3 regions of the Streptomyces sp. NPDC051064 genome follow, and region 2 is predicted to be linked to each of the others. Evidence: riboswitches for the same ligand, from Rfam matches in the RefSeq annotation. Region 2 holds a riboswitch; each other region holds the start of a gene.
The links. Region 2 has a riboswitch for cobalamin ahead of ACIBCU_RS30100 (ABC transporter substrate-binding protein). Riboswitches for the same ligand answer to the same signal wherever they lie in the genome.

Region 1: it holds a riboswitch for cobalamin, as region 2 does, so the genes downstream of both, ACIBCU_RS33085 (energy-coupling factor ABC transporter permease) here and ACIBCU_RS30100 (ABC transporter substrate-binding protein) in region 2, are expected to answer to the same signal.
Region 3: it holds a riboswitch for cobalamin, as region 2 does, so the genes downstream of both, ACIBCU_RS00300 (cobalamin biosynthesis protein) here and ACIBCU_RS30100 (ABC transporter substrate-binding protein) in region 2, are expected to answer to the same signal.

The regions. Positions count from the first base shown of each region.
Region 1 covers NZ_JBITFK010000011.1:140,243-143,506, reverse strand. The annotation lists gene ACIBCU_RS33095 (ABC transporter permease) at 1-596, shown strand, start outside; gene ACIBCU_RS33090 (methyltransferase domain-containing protein) at 719-1,522, shown strand; cobalamin riboswitch at 1,842-2,047, shown strand; gene ACIBCU_RS33085 (energy-coupling factor ABC transporter permease) at 2,077-2,787, shown strand; gene ACIBCU_RS33080 (energy-coupling factor ABC transporter substrate-binding protein) at 2,784-3,140, shown strand; gene cbiQ (cobalt ECF transporter T component CbiQ) at 3,146-3,264, shown strand, end outside.
Region 2 covers NZ_JBITFK010000009.1:280,108-283,371, reverse strand. The annotation lists gene ACIBCU_RS30110 (acyl-CoA dehydrogenase) at 1-1,353, shown strand, start outside; gene ACIBCU_RS30105 (hypothetical protein) at 1,350-1,520, shown strand; cobalamin riboswitch at 1,603-1,790, shown strand; gene ACIBCU_RS30100 (ABC transporter substrate-binding protein) at 1,820-2,893, shown strand; gene ACIBCU_RS30095 (FecCD family ABC transporter permease) at 2,890-3,264, shown strand, end outside.
Region 3 covers NZ_JBITFK010000001.1:52,138-55,401, forward strand. The annotation lists gene ACIBCU_RS00290 (inorganic phosphate transporter) at 1-731, shown strand, start outside; gene ACIBCU_RS00295 (hypothetical protein) at 744-968, shown strand; cobalamin riboswitch at 1,120-1,249, shown strand; gene ACIBCU_RS00300 (cobalamin biosynthesis protein) at 1,378-2,322, shown strand; gene ACIBCU_RS00305 (cobyric acid synthase) at 2,319-3,264, shown strand, end outside.

The DNA.
Region 1 (3,264 bases), on a different contig from region 2:
CCGCGATGCTCGCTCTGTCGACCGGCGTGCTCACCGCCGTCCTCACCTGGTGGTGGAACCCGCTCAAGGGGCTTTCCGACGCCCTCATCTGGACCTCCTTCTTCAGTGTCACGGGGGTCGTACCGGTGGCCTACGCCCTGCTCACGTTCACCGTGGGCGTGGCGGTCGGCCTGCTCCTGCGCCGCACGCTGGTGTCGATGGTGGTCACGCTCGGCATCGTCGTGGCGATCGGGTTCGTCTGGGACGAACTCTGGCGGAGCCTGGGACACATCATGTCGGTCAGCACCGACAAGGGCGTCGGGCCCGGTGCGGTACGGCCGGAGCTGCCTGTCCAGGCGGAGCAGCAGGGACAGGGCACCTACTTCCTCACCGGCTCCGGAGACCGCCTGGACTGGACCACCTGCCTCGACCAGGTGGAGAACGACCGGGCGCACACCGCCTGCCTGGAGTCCAAGCACGTCATCGGCTGGTCCATGGACTACCTCCCCGTCTCCCAGATGCAGACGATGCAGTGGCTCGGAGCCGGCATCATGCTCGCCGTCGCCGCCGCCGTCGCCACCTTCGTCATCCTCTGGGGGCGCAAGCGGCTCCTGTGACCCGTGGCCCCCGGGGCCGGGGGCTCACCGCGCGGTCCGGAGGACGCCCGGACCGGTTGGCGGGGAGCGGGCGCCGCGTGGTGGACTTCGTGTACGGACGGAGAGAGACGGTGGCGCAGGGCATGGCCGATCACAGCACGGACCACGGGTATCTGCTGGACAACCAGCAGTCGGAGGCAGGCATCCGATTCGGTGCGCTGTCCGAGCTGTTCGATCCGGTGACGTTCCGGCACGTCGACCGGATCGGCATCACCCGGGGCATGCGGTGCTGGGAGGTCGGGGCGGGCGGCCCCTCCGTGCCCGCGGGTCTTGCCGAGCGGGTCGGAGCAACGGGGCAGGTGGTCTGCACCGACATCGACGTGTCCTGGGCACGCGAAGCCGCCTCCGAAGTCGTCGAGGTCATGCGCCATGACGTCGCCGCCGACCCTCCGCCGCCGGGTGGCTTCGACCTCGTGCACGCCCGGCTGGTCCTGGTGCACGTCGTCGACCGCGCGGAGGCGCTGCGCCGCATGATCCAGGCGCTGCGACCGGGTGGTGTGCTGCTCCTGGAGGATGCCGATCCGGGGCTGCAGCCTCTGCTGTGCCCGGACGAGTCGGGCCCCGAGCAGCGGCTCGCCAACCGTCTGCGCTCCGGGTTCCGTGAGCTCATGGCCGCACGCGGTGCCGATCTCACGTACGGCCGGACACTGCCCCGGCTGCTGCGCGAAGGCGGCCTCGACGACGTACAGGCGGATGCCTACTTCCCGATCACCTCGCCGGCCTGCACCGTTCTCGAGGCAGCGACGGTCCGGCAGATCCGTGGCCGGCTCGTGGCGGCGGGGATCGCGACCGACGAGGACATCGACCGCCACCTGTCCAACGTCGCCACCGGACGACTCGACCTGGCGACGGCCCCCTTGGTCTCCGCCTGGGGGCGCCGCCCGTAGAAGGCGCGCGCCGGCGCGGGCTGTCGTCCGCGGTGTACGCCGACCCGCCGAGCAGGCCGGACTCCTGGGCAGGCTGCGCAGCCCCGCCTCATCCGCATGTACGACACGCTGACGGTCGACCACCCGGACGGCCAGGAGCCGGACGGCGTCACCGTCGTGCGGGAGTGCCTGGCCCCCACGCACGAGCGACGCGAGGCCGGAGGACCGTGACGGTTGCCGCCGCGATCCCCCGCGCCGTCCGTCGCGGCCGTCGGCGCGGGAGACCACCGGGCCCCGCCCGGCAGGGCCGGTGGCGGCCCTCGGTGACCTCAGGCCCGCTTGTCATCGTCCCCCACCTGGCACTACTGTCGCCACGCCTTGGTGAACGGGAAATCGGTGTGATGCCGGTGCGGCCCTCGCCACTGTGATCGGGAAGTCCGGCTCCGGCCCTCGCGGGCAGCCACTGGGTCCTTGTGACCCGGGAAGGCGGAGTTCGGGCGGTGGTACCCGTAAGCCAGGAGACCGGCCAAGGCACTTCAACCATCCACGAGGTGCTGGAGAGGGTCTGCTGAGTCATGCACATTGCCGAGGGTTTTCTGCCTCCGGCGCACGCGATCGCCTGGGGTGTCGCGTCCGCGCCGTTCGTCGTCCACGGAGTCCGGTCACTCACGCGTGAAGTCCGGGAGAACCCCGAGAGCACGCTGCTTCTGGGGGCTTCCGGGGCCTTCACGTTCGTTCTTTCCGCATTGAAGATCCCCTCCGTGACCGGGAGCTGCTCGCATCCCACGGGCACGGGGCTGGGGGCCATCCTGTTCCGTCCGCCGATCATGGCGGTCCTGGGCACCATCATCCTGCTGTTCCAAGCGCTCCTGCTCGCCCACGGCGGGCTGACCACGCTGGGTGCCAACGTCTTCTCGATGGCGATCGTGGGGCCCTGGGCGGGGTACGCGGTCTACAGGCTGCTGCGCCGGTACGACGTGCCGCTGATGGTGGGGGTGTTCTTCGGCGCGTTCGTCGCCGACCTGTCGACGTACTGCGTCACGAGCGTGCAGCTGGCGCTCGCCTTCCCGGACCCGAGCACCGGCTTCCTGGGCGCGCTCGGCAAGTTCGGCTCCATCTTCGCGGTCACCCAGATCCCACTGGCGGTGAGCGAGGGGCTCCTGACCGTTCTGGTCATGCGGCTCCTCGTGCAGTCCAGCAAGGGAGATCTGACCCGGCTCGGTGTGTTCCTCGCCGGCAGGCGGGACCGGACCAGGACGGCCGAGACCGAGGCGGTGGCCCGATGAACAGGAACACGAAGATCAACACCCTTCTGCTGCTCGTCGTGGCCGCGCTGGCCGTCCTGCCGCTGGCCCTCGGCCTCGGCGACGACGAGAAGGAGCCGTTCACAGGCTCCGACGCCCAGGCCGAGACGGCGATCACCGAGATCGATCCCGCATACGAACCCTGGTTCTCCCCGCTGTACGAACCACCGTCCGGCGAGATCGAGTCGGCGCTGTTCGCCCTCCAGGCCGCGTTGGGCGCGGGCGTCCTCGCCTACTACTTCGGTCTGCGACGCGGGCGCCGCCAGGGCGAGCTGCGCGCGAGCGTGCAGCAGGACGGCTCCGGCGCCGGGGAACCCGCGGCCCGGGGGGACTGAGACTCGTGCTGCCGATCGACGCGGCGGCGCACAGCAGTCGCTGGCGCCGCCGCCATCCCGTGGACAAAGCCGTACTCGGTCTGGGACTCACCATTCTGGCGATCTCGCTGCCGCCCTGGCCGGG
Region 2 (3,264 bases):
CCGGGCGCTCAGAAGTTCATGCCCAACACCAGCCCGGCGGGCGGAGCGAAGTCCGGTCTGGTCGCCGCCCGCCTGGTGGCCGACGGCTCCGACCACGGGGTACGCCTCTTCCTGGTGCCGCTCACCGACGACGCGCAGGCGCTGCCCGGTATCCGGGTACGGCGGCTCCCGGCCCGGATGGGCAGCCCGGTGGACCACTGCCTGACCTCGTTCGACCGGCTCTTCGTGGCACGGGACGCCCTGCTGGGATCAGCCGAGGAGGGCGACGCGCCAGGGGAGTTCAGAACGGGACGGGGGGACAGGCGGCGGCGCTTCCTCACCTCGATCGGGCGGGTCACCCCCGGCCGGATCTCCATGAGCGCCTGCGCGGCGGGCTCGGCCCGCGCGACCCTGGCCGTCGCCGTACGCTACGGCGGCCACCGGATGATCTCCGGCTCACGGGGCGCCCCACCGGTGCCGGTGAACGCCCACCGGACGCACCACGGACCGCTCGCCTCGGCCATGGCCATGGTCTTCGCCATGAGCCTGCTGTACCGCAGGGCGCAGGAACGCTGGGAAGCCTGTACGGACGAGGACGCCCGGACGGACGCGGTACGTCTGGTCGATGTCGCCAAGGCGTGGATCACCTGGCGGGCCCGCGACGTCATCGTCGAGAGCCGTGAACGCTGCGGCGCGCAGGCGCTGCTGGAGAACAACGGCATGACCGAACTCGTCACGGGCGTGGAGGGGGCCATCACCGCGGAGGGCGACAACATCGCCCTGTACGCCAAGGCGGCGGCCGACATGCTGTTGGCCGCCGAGCCCGGCGGTGACGACGCCCCGGACCGGGCCCCGCACCCCGGTGACCTCGCCGACCCGTACTTCCTGGGCCGGCTCCTCGCCTCGGTCCAGGACATCTGGTTCGCCCGGGCCAGGGCCCGCGCGCTGCGGGCACCCGACGCCGACACCCTCGGCCGGTGGAACGCGGCCTCGGGTCCCGCAATGCGCGGGGTCGAGGCCTACGCGTACCGGCAGGCCGCCGAGGCCTACGCCGAGGCCCGCGCGACGCTGCCCGAGGGGGCGGCCAGGGACCGGCTCGGGGACCTGGAGCGGCTGTTCGCCCTCGAATGGGTGTCCCGCAACAGCGGTGACCTGCTGGCCGCCGGCCTCCTGAGCGCCGCTCAGGTGGACGCCCTGCCCGAGGCCGTCGAGGAGCTCCTCACGGCCGTCGCCGCGCACGCCCCGGAGCTGGCCGACTCCTTCGCGCTGCCCGAGGAACTGCTCGCCGACTGGCCGATCGCCGGACCCGGCTACGCGGACGCGTACGACGACCCCGGGGGCCCGTGGAACACCCGCCCGGCGGACGCCCGATGAGCGCCGGAGGCAAGGGGCGGGCCGTCCGCTGCCGCCTGGGCGAGCACCTGGAGATCCTGGGACTGCGCACCGTCCTGCTCGCCTACTGGGGCACCACGTCCGTGCTCGCCCGCCGCGGCGGGAAGCCGCAGGCCGATGGCGGCGAATCGGTTCACCCCAAGCGCTGACCCGCGCGACGGCCGGCCGGTACGGAGGGGGAGAAGCCCCCGCCGTACCGGCTACGGCCCCCGAGGCCGCCGGCGCGCCGCGTGATAGCTTGCAGGCGCCAGTCACACTCCACGTGGAGTCAGGGAATCCGGTGAGAATCCGGAGCTGACGCGCAGCGGTGAGGGGGACGGGCGGGGCCACAGCCACTGGAACACCCTCGGGTGCACCGGGAAGGCGCCTCGTCCGGACGAACCCGAGTCCGAAGACCTGCTGGCAACCGCTTCCGCACCGGGAGCGGAACTCCGTACGGGCTCCGCGCATGAGCCCAGAGAATGCCGAGGACTCCGTGCCGCTCATAGCCAGCACCGTACGCCGAACAGCCCTGCTCATCGCGGGACTTGTGTTTCTGACCGCCTGCGGCGGAGGCGGGAACACTCCCGACGGCGCAGCACGGGACGCCGCCGGCGACGGCTTTCCCGTGACGCTCAAGAACTGCGGCCGTACGGTGACCGTCGACGCGGCACCGCGTCACGCCGTCTCCCTCAACCAGGGATCGACGGAGATCCTGCTCTCCCTGGGCCTCGCCGACAGGCTGGCCGCCACCGCGACCTGGACGGACCCGGTGATGAAGGGCCTGGAGAAGGACGAATCCACGGTGAAGCGCCTCGCCGAGAACCAGCCCTCCTCCGAGAAGGTCCTCGCCGAGGAACCCGACTTCGTCAGCGCCTCGTTCGAGTCCACCCTCGGCAAAGGCGGGGTGGCGTCCCGCGACCAGTTCGAGGAGCTCGGCGTACCGACGTACCTCGCACCCTCCGACTGCGCGGGCAAGGACAACACCGGCAGCAGCGACGGCTCACGCTCCAAGCCCCTGACCATGGACCGCGTCTACGGCGAAGTACGCGACCTGGCCAAGGTGTTCGGCGTCCCGGAACGGGGCGAGAAGCTGGTGAAGAGCCTCCGTGGCCGCATCGAGAGGGCGACCGCGGACATCGACGCGTCCGGCACCACGATGCTCTACTGGTTCGCCAACTCCGAGGCCCCGTACCTGGCCGGGTGCTGCGGCGCCCCCGGCATCATCACCGAGGAGCTCGGCGCGGAGAACGTCTTCGACGACACGCACGAGGAATGGCCCCAGGTCAACTGGGAGACGGTCGCCGACCGGAACCCCGACGTGCTGGTCATCGGGGACCTGACCCGGAAGTCGCAGACGGCCGAGAGCGCAGCGAAGAAGATCGAGTTCCTGGAGTCCAACCCCGCCACGAAGAACATGGACGCCGTCCGGCACAAGCGGTACGTCCTGCTGAGCGGCCAGGCGATGAATCCGACCATCCGGACCGTGGAGGGCGTGGAGCGCGTCGCCGCCGGGCTGCGCTCGTTCGGGCTCGCGGGGTGACGAGGAGCGAACGCGCCCCGGACGTACGGGTGGAGCAGCCGCCCGCGGTCCGGACGGCCCCCGGAGTCCGGGTCCTGCGCGACGGCGTCCTGTGGAGCGCCGGGGTCGCCCTGCTCGTCCTGTCCGTCGCGGTCGCCGTCACGATCGGACCCGCCCGTATCTCCGTCCCGGACGTCTGGTCCGCGGTGGCCTCGCACCTCGGCCTGGGAGACGGGCGGCTGACCCCGATCCGGGACGGCATCATCTGGAACCTGCGCATGCCCCGCACCCTGCTCGCCGCGGTGTGCGGGGCCGGGCTCGCGGTGTGCGGCACCGTGATGCAGTCGCTGCTGCGCAACCCGCTGGCGGACCCCTTCGTCCTCGGCGTCTCC
Region 3 (3,264 bases), on a different contig from region 2:
CCAAGGGGTACCGCGCCGGCCAGATCGCCTCGGCCGGTCTCGTCTCGCTCGCCCACGGCACCAACGACGCGCAGAAGACCATGGGCATCATCACCCTGGCCCTGGTCACCGGTGGCGTCCTCTCTCCCGGCTCCAACCCGCCGGTCTGGGTCATCGCCTCCGCGGGTATCGCCATCGCGATGGGCACCTACCTCGGCGGCTGGCGCATCATCCGCACCATGGGCAGCGGCCTCACCGACCTGCGTCCGCCGCAGGGCTTCGCGGCCCAGACGAGCGCGGCCACGGTCATCCTGGCCTCCTCGCACCTCGGCTTCTCCCTCTCCACCACGCAGTCCTGCTCCGGTGCCGTCATGGGCGCGGGTCTCGGACGCAAGGGAGGCGTGGTCCGCTGGTCCACCGCCACCCGGATGTTCGTCGCCTGGGGCCTGACCCTGCCGGCCGCCGGTCTGATGGGCGCGGGCGCCGAGTTCCTGACCAAGCAGGGGCCCTGGGGCGTCGGGGTGGTCGCCGTCCTCCTCGTCGCGGGCTCCGGAGCCATCTGGCTGCTGTCGCGCCGCAAGCCGGTCGACCACACCAACGTGAACGCGGAGGCCGAGCCCGCGGGCGTCGTCACCACCGCCGTCTCCGCGGTCAGCCCGCCGCCCGCCGGTGCCGTCGTACCGGAGCTCAAGACCACCATCTCGGCCCCGGCCACGACGGCCGGAACCCCGGCCGACCCGGCCACGGTGTAAGGACGAATCCGCATGAACATCGACTGGGCAGCTCTCGCGTCCGTCTTCGGCGTCAGCCTCGTGGTCACCGTCGCACTGGTCGGCCTCTTCACCCTCGGCATCACGGGCATGGCCAGGCAGACGTCGGCCGCGCAGGGCGGCGGCGGTGCCAACGGCCTGGTGCGCACCGGCGCGTACGCCTGCTTCGGGCTGTGCGCGGCGGCGGTCGCGTACGGGATCTATCTGATCGTCGCCTGACCGCTCCCACGCGGACTCCCGCCCGGGCCGGACACACCACGTGTGTCCGGCCCGGTGTGCGTCTGAGCACATTGAAGCCTCGCAGGTCAACGGCAGGTTGACGGGCGTTCACGGGGCATGGTGGACTGCCGGAGCCATTTACGGCGACAGGAGAGGAAGCCGGTGCGAATCCGGCGCGGTCCCGCCACTGTCACCGGGGAGCAGCCTCCACACGGAAGTCACGGCCCGCCACCGCGGGCTGGAAGGCCGGAGGAACTGCGGATCCGGAAGCCAGGAGACTCTCGTCGCCGGTCACGTCGAACCAGGGCGCGGACCCTGAGTGAGGACATACGCCATGTCTGGCTGCCCTGCGTCGGTCGCTTCACCCCCCGTCACGAAGGTCCTCCGAGGCGCGACGGCCGGCTGAGCGGTGCGAGCCGACCGCATCTTCGCGTACGGAGCCGCCGCCGGCCTGATCGGCGACCTGCTGTTCGGTGATCCCCGGCGTGGCCACCCCGTCGCCGCCTTCGGGCGTGCAGCGGCGGGCGCCGAGCGCCGCCTGTGGCGCGACCACCGCGGCTGGGGCGTCCTGCACACGCTCGTCTGTGCCGGGGGCGCCACGGGCGCCGCCGTCCTGGCCGCGCGTGCCGCCCGGAACCGTCCCGCCGCCGCCGTGGCGCTGACCGCGGCCGCCACCTGGTCCGTCGTCGGGGGCACCTCGCTGGGGCGCGAGGCCCGCGCCATCGGCGGGGCGCTGGCCGCCGGGGACATCGAGCTGGCCCGGGAGCGGCTGCCGCATCTGTGCGGCCGCGACCCGCAGTCGCTGGACGGGCAGCAGATCGCCCGCGCCGTGGTGGAGTCCGTCGCCGAGAACACCTCCGACGCCGTCGTGGGAGCCCTCGTGTGGGGCGCGCTCGGAGGAGTGCCCGGGCTGGTGGCCTTCCGGGCCGTCAACACGCTCGACGCCATGGTCGGGCACAAGTCGCCCCGCTACCGGCGCTACGGCTGGGCGTCGGCCCGGCTCGACGACGCCGCCGGCTGGCCCGGGGCCCGGCTCACCGCCGTGCTCGCCGTGGCCGCCGGGGGGCGCCCGCGCGAGGCGGTCCGGGCCTGGCGGGCGGACGCGGGCAGGCATCCCAGCCCCAACGCGGGCCCGGTGGAGGCCTCGTTCGCGGGGGCGCTGGGCGTACGGCTCGGCGGCACCCTCGCGTACGGCGGGCGGGTCGAGCACCGGCCGGTGCTCAACGGCGAGGCCGGCCGGGATGTGCGGGTCACGGACATCGAACGCGCGGTGCGGCTGTCGCGCCGGGTGAGTGTGCTGGCCCTCGCCGTGTGCGCGGCGGGGCGGCTGGCCATGGGACGGAGAGTCGGATGAGCGGCGGGCTGCTGGTCGCGGGGACCACCTCGGACGCGGGCAAGAGCGTCGTCACGGCAGGGATCTGCCGGTGGCTGGTGCGCCGGGGGGTGAAGGTCGCGCCGTTCAAGGCGCAGAACATGTCGCTGAACTCGTTCGTCACCCGGGAGGGGGCGGAGATCGGCCGCGCCCAGGCGATGCAGGCGCAGGCCGCCCGGGTGGAGCCGTCCGCGCTGATGAACCCGGTGCTGCTCAAGCCCGGCGGCGACCGGTCGAGCCAGGTCGTCCTGATGGGGAAGCCGGTCGGCGAGATGAGTGCGCGCGGCTACCACGGCGGTCGCCAGGAGGCGCTGCTGGGGACGGTCGTGGACTGTCTGGAGCAGCTGCGGGGCACGTATGACGCCGTGATCTGCGAGGGGGCGGGCAGTCCTGCCGAGATCAATCTGCGGCGGACGGACATCGTGAACATGGGCATCGCCCGGGCCGCGCGCTTTCCGGTGCTGGTGGTCGGCGACATCGACCGGGGCGGTGTGTTCGCCTCGTTCTTCGGCACGACGGCGCTGCTGAGCCCCGAGGACCAGTCGCTGGTCGCGGGATACCTCGTCAACAAGTTCCGCGGTGACGTGTCGCTGCTGGAGCCCGGTCTCGACATGCTGCTCGGGCTCACGGGGCGGCGGACGTACGGGGTGCTGCCGTACGCCCACGGGCTGGGCATCGACGAGGAGGACGGGCTGCGCGTCTCGATGCGCGGCACCGTGCGGGAGTCGGTCGTGGCGCCGCCGCACGGCGAGGACGTGCTGCGGGTCGCGGTGTGCGCGGTGCCGCTGATGTCGAACTTCACCGATGTGGACGCGCTGGCGGCCGAGCCGGGTGTGGTGGTGCGGTTCGTGGACCGGGCGGAGGAGCTCGTCGACGCGGACCTCGTGATCGTGCCCGGGACGCGGGGCACCGTGAAGGCGCTGG